Regions from separate parts of the Acidovorax sp. BL-A-41-H1 genome, predicted to be linked through region 3. Evidence: predicted binding sites of a transcription regulator. Region 3 holds the regulator's gene; each other region holds the start of a gene.

Region 1 (2,266 bases), on a different contig from region 3:
GCGGCACCGGCCTGTGCGGCCCGCTGCTGCGCACCCGCGCCGGTCACCTGACGGGTGTGGACCTGTCGCCCGCCATGGTTGACAAGGCCCGCGCTCGCGGCCTGTACAACGATCTGCACGTTCACGACATCCACGACCACCTGGGCGACGGCGGTGCGCCGTACGACCTGATCGTGGCCGCCGATGTGTTCATCTATGTGGGCCCGCTGGAGCGCGCCTTTGCGCTGGCGTCACTGCGCCTGCAGCCCGGTGGCTGGCTGGCCTTTACGGTGGAAGACGCCGAGCAGGGCCCGGGCGTGCAACTGCTGCCCAGCCTGCGCTACGCCCACCGCGAGGACTACCTGCGCGCCCTGGCACACACGCATGGGCTGGCGGTGCGGAAGGTACTGGATGCACCTATCCGCTTTCACGAACACCAGCCCATTGCGGGCCGGTATGTGTACATGCAGAAGGCCTGAAATGGGCCGTGTGGCCGTGTGGCCGTCTGGGCGCGCTTGCAGGGTGCAAATTCGACGTGCGGAGCCCGGGCTGAAACGCCTCGGAAGCCCTTAGCCGCGCACCACCATCACGGGCACGCGCACCACGCCCAGCACCTTTTGCGCCACGCTGCCCAGCATCAGCTTTTCCAGCCCGCGGCGGCCGTGTGAGCCCATCACGACCAGGTCGATATCGGTGCCCTCCAGCGCGCGCATGATGCCTTCATGCACGGCATGGCCCTCGCCCACCACAGTGGTCACGGGCACACCCGCATCGCCCATGGCCTTGCGCACGGCCTCCAGCGCAGCGTTGGCTTCAGCCTTGGCGGCGTTGATGTACTGCGCCTGACCGTACGCAAAGTCGGCACCCACGCCGGTGAAGGGATACGGATCGACGACATACAGCGCCGTCACTGCGCTGCCAAATGCCTTGGCCAGCCCGGCAGCTTTGGACACGGCCAGCAGTGATGTTTCCGAACCGTCGACAGGAACCAGAATGTGCTTGAACATGGTACTTCTCCTTGAGTGAGGTGGAGGCCAGGCTCGTGGCCCAACCTTGACGACGAGTGTCCCCCACCACCATACCGCGCACCTTGATTCGGATCAAATCCCGGGGACGCGGCCGAACAGGAAATGCGGCACCTGCGCGCTGTGTGCAGCGGGCGCCATGGCTGCCGAGCGGACGCGTCAGGCCGCCGCTACTGCTGCGCCCTGCCCCACCACATCAGCCCCTTGAAAGCTGCCGCGCCGGCAGGTCACCACCAGCGTGTCGCGGTGCCCGCCGGGGGCTGCTGGCTGGATGGGTGTGGTTTCATGGATCATGCGTGCGTCATCCAGCAGCAGCAGCGACCACGGCTCGGTCAGCGTAAAGCGCTGCCCCGCGGGGCCGCTGGCCTCGAACACACGCGTCTCGCCGCCCTTGACGCCATGGCGCCCCACCAGGAACACGGCCACCAGGTCCACGCCATCACGGTGCGCGCCTTCGGGTGTGGGGCGGCCAATGCCATCGGTGGTGTCAATGCGGAACTGGTGCGCCTCTACAAACCACGGCACCGGTGCCTGCGCGCCGCCAAACACGGCATCCGAAACGCCCGCCAGGGTTGCCATCAGGCGCTGCCACACAGGCTGGGCCACAGTGTCGGCCTCCATGGGCGCAAACCAGCGCTCCATGCCACCGTGCAGGGCGTTGTACTCCACAGGCTGCCAGTGGGGCCGGTGCGGTACCTGCTGCACCTGGCCGGCATCGACCACAAAGCAGGCGTGGCGGCGCTTGCGGTAGCGCCCGCCATCTTTGAGGAATTCATCAGGCGGGAGATTGTTCCAGCTGCCGTTGAGCGCCATCAGCGCTGGCAGGTCAGTACCAGTCCAGTGGGCCACGTCGGACGGCGCGAGCACTGCAAATCCGGTGGTGCGCAGGTTCTCGGCCACGGCGGCCGGGGTGGTGAAGGGAGGAACAAAACTGGGTTGGGCCATAGTGGCCCGAGCTTAACCGCAGCGCCCTGCGCCACAGGCGTCGCAGGGCTCCTGGCACGCCTCAGTCGCGGTTGCCATTGCCCTTGCCACGGCCTTCACCACGCCCGTTGCCATGGCCCCGGTCATCGCCGTCCCAGTGGCGCTCGTCGCGGTGCTTGCTGCCCTTGTCACCCTTGTGGCCCTTGTCATGCTTTTCGTACTTGTCATGCTTGTACCCACCGCGCGGTGGCTCCTGCACAAAGTACACAGGCTGACCGCAGGCGTTGTAGCGCGAGCAATGCTTGGACCAGTTCTTGGCGTGGCCGGGCGGGACATAC
Region 2 (2,266 bases), on a different contig from region 3:
ACTGCGTTTTGGGCGCAAAGCGGTGCGGGCTGGCCTGGCACTGGTCGATGGCCTCGCGCCACACCTTCGTGACCTGCGCCACGTAAGCAGGGCTGCGCTGGCGGCCTTCGATCTTGATGGCACGCACGCCCATCTTGGCCAGCTGGGGCAGCAGCTCCAGCGTGTTCAGGCTGGTGGGCTCCTCGATGGCGTAGTAGTTCTCGTCGTCACCCACGTCAAAGCGCCCCTTGCACAGCGTGGGGTAGCCGGCGTTCTCGCCCGCGCCGTAGCGGTCGATCAGGATGCCGTTCAGGCGCGACTCCAGCCCGCGCGGCGTTTCTTGCCAGCGCACGGCCTTGGCGGGCGAGCACACACCGTGCGTGTTGGGCGACTCGCCGGTGGCGTACGACGACAGGGCGCAGCGCCCCTCCACCATCACGCACAGGCTGCCAAAGCCGAACACCTCGATCTCGACCGGCGTGCGGTCGATCACCTGGCGCACCTGCTCCAGCGACAGCACACGCGGCAGCACGGCCCGCACGATGCCGAACTGCTCGCGGTAGAAGTTGATGGCCTCGTGGTTGGTGGCCGAGCCCTGCACCGACAGGTGCAGCCGCAGCTGCGGGTGGTGCCGCACGGCGTACTGCATGAGGCCCGGGTCGGCCAGGATGACGGCGTCCACGCCCAGGGTAACCGCCTTGTCGAGCGCGCTGCGCCAGGGCCCGGGGTTGCCCGCCTGCGGGTAGGTGTTGAGCGCCATGAACACCTTGCAGCCGCGCTGGTGGGCGTAGGCAATGCCGCTGGCAATGGCGGCCTCGTCAAAGTTCAGACCGGCAAAGTTGCGGGCGTTGGTGGCGTCACGCAGGCCCAGGTATACGCAGCTGGCGCCGTGGTCCACCGCGGCTTTGAGGGCGGGCAGGCTGCCGGCAGGGCAGACGAGTTCAGGTGCTTGGGGGATGTCGGCGGCGGCGGGCGCGGTTTCCGGGCGTGTCGGGGAGTCCATCATGGGCAAGAAGTTGCGGGCCTCCGAATGGAGAACCCAGGCGATGGGCGCGACGATAGTGACAGCGCCGCGTGTTCCTGCTGATGTGCATCAACCGCGGTGCACAATGCCAGAGCAAAGTAGTTGGGTTTTGATGCGGCACAGTTTCGCAACGGCACCCGCGCGCTGCTTGCGCCGTGCCGCCCTCCCCTTTTCCCCTACTCGCTGCCGCGCTCCTGCCGTGAACAAGAACCTCTGGTTGCTGGCCCTGTGCCAAGGCCTTTTCCTCACCAACAACGTCGTCTTCATCGCCATCAACGGGCTGGTGGGCCTGCAATTGGCGCCCTTTGGCTGGATGGCCACGCTGCCGGTGATGGGCTACGTGGTGGGCGGGGCGCTGGCCACGCCGCTGGTGGCGCGCTCGCAGTCGCTGTGGGGCCGCAAGGTGTCGTTCCAGATCGGCCTGGCCGTGGGCGCGGCGTCGGCGGCGCTGTGCGCCTGGGCCGCGTTTCAGGGCAACTTCTGGCTGCTGTGCGCGGCCACGGTGGTGGCGGGCTACTACAGCGCCAACGGCGGTCTGTACCGCTTTGCAGCGGCCGAGCTGTCGGCGCCCGACTACCGCGAAAAAGCCGTGTCGCTGGTGCTGGCCGGCGGCCTGCTGGGCGCCATAGCGGGGCCCAACCTGGCCAGCGCCACGCGCACGCTGTTCCCGGTGCCGTTTGCCGGGGCGTACATCGCGCTGATCGGGGTGGCGCTGCTGGGCATGGTGTGCATGGCCGCGATCCGTTTCGAGGCCGAACGGCCCGTGCTCAACGCTGCGGGCGAGGTGGCCCGGGGACGCCCGCTGGGCGAGCTGATGCGCCAGCCGGCCTTCATCGTGGCCATCATGGGTGCTGCGCTGGGCTACGGCGTGATGAACCTGCTGATGGCGGCCACGCCGCTGGCCATGCAGGTGTGCGGCTTTGACTTCGATGCGTCGGCGCTGGTGCTGGAGTGGCACGTGATCGGCATGTTTGCACCGGGCTTCTTCACCGGGCACCTGATCAAACGCGTGGGCGTGCTGCCGGTAATGGGGGCAGGCGTGGTGCTCAACCTTGCCTGCGTGGCCGTGGCGCTGATGGGGGTGGAGCTGCACCACTTCGGCGTGGCGCTGTTCCTGCTGGGCGTGGGCTGGAACTTCCTGTTCACCGGCTCCACCACGCTGGCGATCACCGCCTACCGGCCGGAGGAAAAGGACCGCGCCCAGGCCGCCATCAACTTCTGCGTGTATGCCACGCTGGCACTCAGCGCGTTCTCGTCGGGCGT
Region 3 (2,266 bases):
TACAGCGCGATGCGATCGGGCCGCAGCTGGGCCACCTGGGCCAGGGTACGATCAAACGATTCGGGCGTCTGCCGGGGCAGGCCGTAAATCAGATCGACGTTCACCGAGTCGAAGCCGAGCGAGCGAGCCGACTCGACGAGCGAGAACACCTGCTCGGCAGGCTGGATCCGGTGCACGGCCTTCTGCACCTCCGCATCAAAGTCCTGCACGCCAAAACTCAGCCGGTTGAAACCCAGTTCGGCCAGGACTGCCAGGCGGTCAGCATTCACCGTGCGCGGATCGACTTCGATCGAGTATTCACCGCCCGGTGCCAGCGTGAAGCTGCGACGCAGGACAGCCATGAGTTCACGCAACCCATCGTCCGAGAGGAATGTGGGTGAACCGCCGCCCAGGTGTAGCTGCGACACCACCTGCCCTGTTCCGCAATGGGCGGTATGAAGGTCAATTTCGCGGCTCAGGTACCGCAGGTAAAGATCGGCCCGGTCGTGGTGCTTGGTGATGATTTTGTTGCACGCACAGTAGTAGCACAACGATTCGCAAAAAGGAATGTGCACATAGAGCGACAGCGGCAGCGCCTTCGCAACCGTTCCGTTCCTGCGCTGATCGAGCGCCAGCACATAATCTTCCTGCCCAAAGGCTTCGACAAAGCGGTCAGCGGTGGGGTAGGAGGTGTAGCGTGGCCCCGCTACATCAAATCGGCGCAGCAGGTCAGGGGAGACAGCGGTCATGGGCATCCTTCGGAACGCCCTGACTGTGCCGCAGCTGCCGCGGGCAGTCCTTGATTTACATCAAGCGGCCACAAGGCGCTGACTGCGACAATTTGACGCATATCATTTGGCCCCATGAGGTCAACCGTCATCTGTTTGATGCAGATGCGGAGTATCCTTATTTTCCGCAACTAGTTCCACCGGCCATGAATCCGCTCACCATCAAAGTCGCCTGCTCGAACTGCAACCTGCGGGAGCTGTGTATGCCCGTAGGACTGAACGAAGAACAACTGCAGCGCATCGACGAAGTGGTGGCCGTGCGGCGCAAGGTCAAGCGCGGCGCAACCTTGTTTCGCAACGGCGAGACATTCACGTCGCTGTATGCGATTCGGACCGGGTTCTTCAAGACCTGCGTGGCCACGGAAGATGGCCGCGACCAGGTAACGGGTTTTCAGATGGCAGGCGAGATCATCGGCCTCGATGGCATCGTGAACGACCACCACACCTGTGACGCCGTTGCTCTGGAAGACGCTGAAGTCTGCGTCATGCCATTTGACCGCATTGAGGAGTTGTCGCGCGAGGTCACGGCCCTGCAGCACCACGTGCACAAGATCATGAGCCGCGAGATCGTGCGCGAGCATGGCGTGATGCTGCTGCTGGGCAGCATGCGTGCCGAAGAGCGCCTGGCGGCCTTCCTGCTGAACCTGGTGCAGCGCCTGCACGCCAGGGGCTTCTCGCAGTCAGAACTGGTGCTGCGCATGACCCGGGAAGAGATTGGCAGCTACCTGGGTCTCAAACTCGAAACCGTGAGCCGCACCTTCTCGAAATTTGTCGACGAACAGATCGTCGAGGTCAAGCAGCGGCATGTGCGCATCCTGGACACCGACGCGCTGCGCCGCATTGTCAACAGCCAGCAGCCTTGCCACTGAGCAGGGCGTGGCCGGAGGGTTCTCGGGAGGCCTGCTCATTTGACAGCGCGGCTCAGCCGCCCGGTTGAACCTGTCAACACCTTCACCGCGCACTGTTGGGCAATGGGCGGCTCGGCGACTGCAACCTGCCCTTGAAGGCTCCCGGCCTGGCTTTCGCCGACAGTTCAGGCACAGCCCGAAGTCTTGCGGCAATCGTCCGGCCGCTCTCCGTCGGGTACCGGGCACCGGTTGAGCTCGAACGGCGACATAGCCAGCAGCGTGGTGAGCGCACTGGAAGCCATGGTGACCACCCAAAAAGCAAAAAACGCCAGCGTGTAGACGCCTTCCCGTGAAAGTGGCACGGGCTGGCCAAACCAGTGCAGGTCATGAGGATCGACGAGCGCAAAGACGAGCATCTCGAGCACACCTGCCATCAAAAAGGCAGGCCATGCTATCCACATCAGGCGTTGGGTCCACATCGCGCTTGTCTCCTCTTTTTTTCAGGATCGGTTGACCAGGGTCGCAGGTGTTGCGCAAGCCGCCCTAATCGGACAGCCATGGCAGGGATCAGCGTGGTGCGTCTTCGGCAGGGGTGGCCGCGTGGTTGCGGGCCTTCACTGCTGGCAACAGGCTCTTGTCGGCACCCTGCAG

Evidence for each region. The regulator FNR, encoded in region 3, switches genes on or off when oxygen is low (the NO sensors DNR and NnrR bind a similar motif). The targets are predictions, from matches to a motif close to TTGATNNNNATCAA.
Region 1: a site for FNR is predicted at 1,070-1,083, ahead of ACTPOI_RS12525 (universal stress protein). Genes of this name have one in related genera too.
Region 2: a site for FNR is predicted at 1,063-1,076, ahead of ubiU (ubiquinone anaerobic biosynthesis protein UbiU). Genes of this name have one in related genera too.

What each region holds. Positions count from the first base shown of each region.
Region 1 covers NZ_JBPVJQ010000005.1:309,284-311,549, reverse strand. The annotation lists gene ACTPOI_RS12530 (tetratricopeptide repeat protein) at 1-458, shown strand, start outside; gene ACTPOI_RS12525 (universal stress protein) at 549-986, opposite strand; gene ACTPOI_RS12520 (2OG-Fe dioxygenase family protein) at 1,164-1,949, opposite strand; gene ACTPOI_RS12515 (hypothetical protein) at 2,011-2,266, opposite strand, start outside.
Region 2 covers NZ_JBPVJQ010000003.1:215,523-217,788, forward strand. The annotation lists gene ubiU (ubiquinone anaerobic biosynthesis protein UbiU) at 1-982, opposite strand, end outside; gene ACTPOI_RS02145 (MFS transporter) at 1,203-2,266, shown strand, end outside.
Region 3 covers NZ_JBPVJQ010000006.1:994,657-996,922, reverse strand. The annotation lists gene hemN (oxygen-independent coproporphyrinogen III oxidase) at 1-728, opposite strand, end outside; gene fnr (fumarate/nitrate reduction transcriptional regulator Fnr) at 914-1,636, shown strand; gene ACTPOI_RS17810 (hypothetical protein) at 1,801-2,094, opposite strand; gene ACTPOI_RS17805 (FixH family protein) at 2,183-2,266, opposite strand, start outside.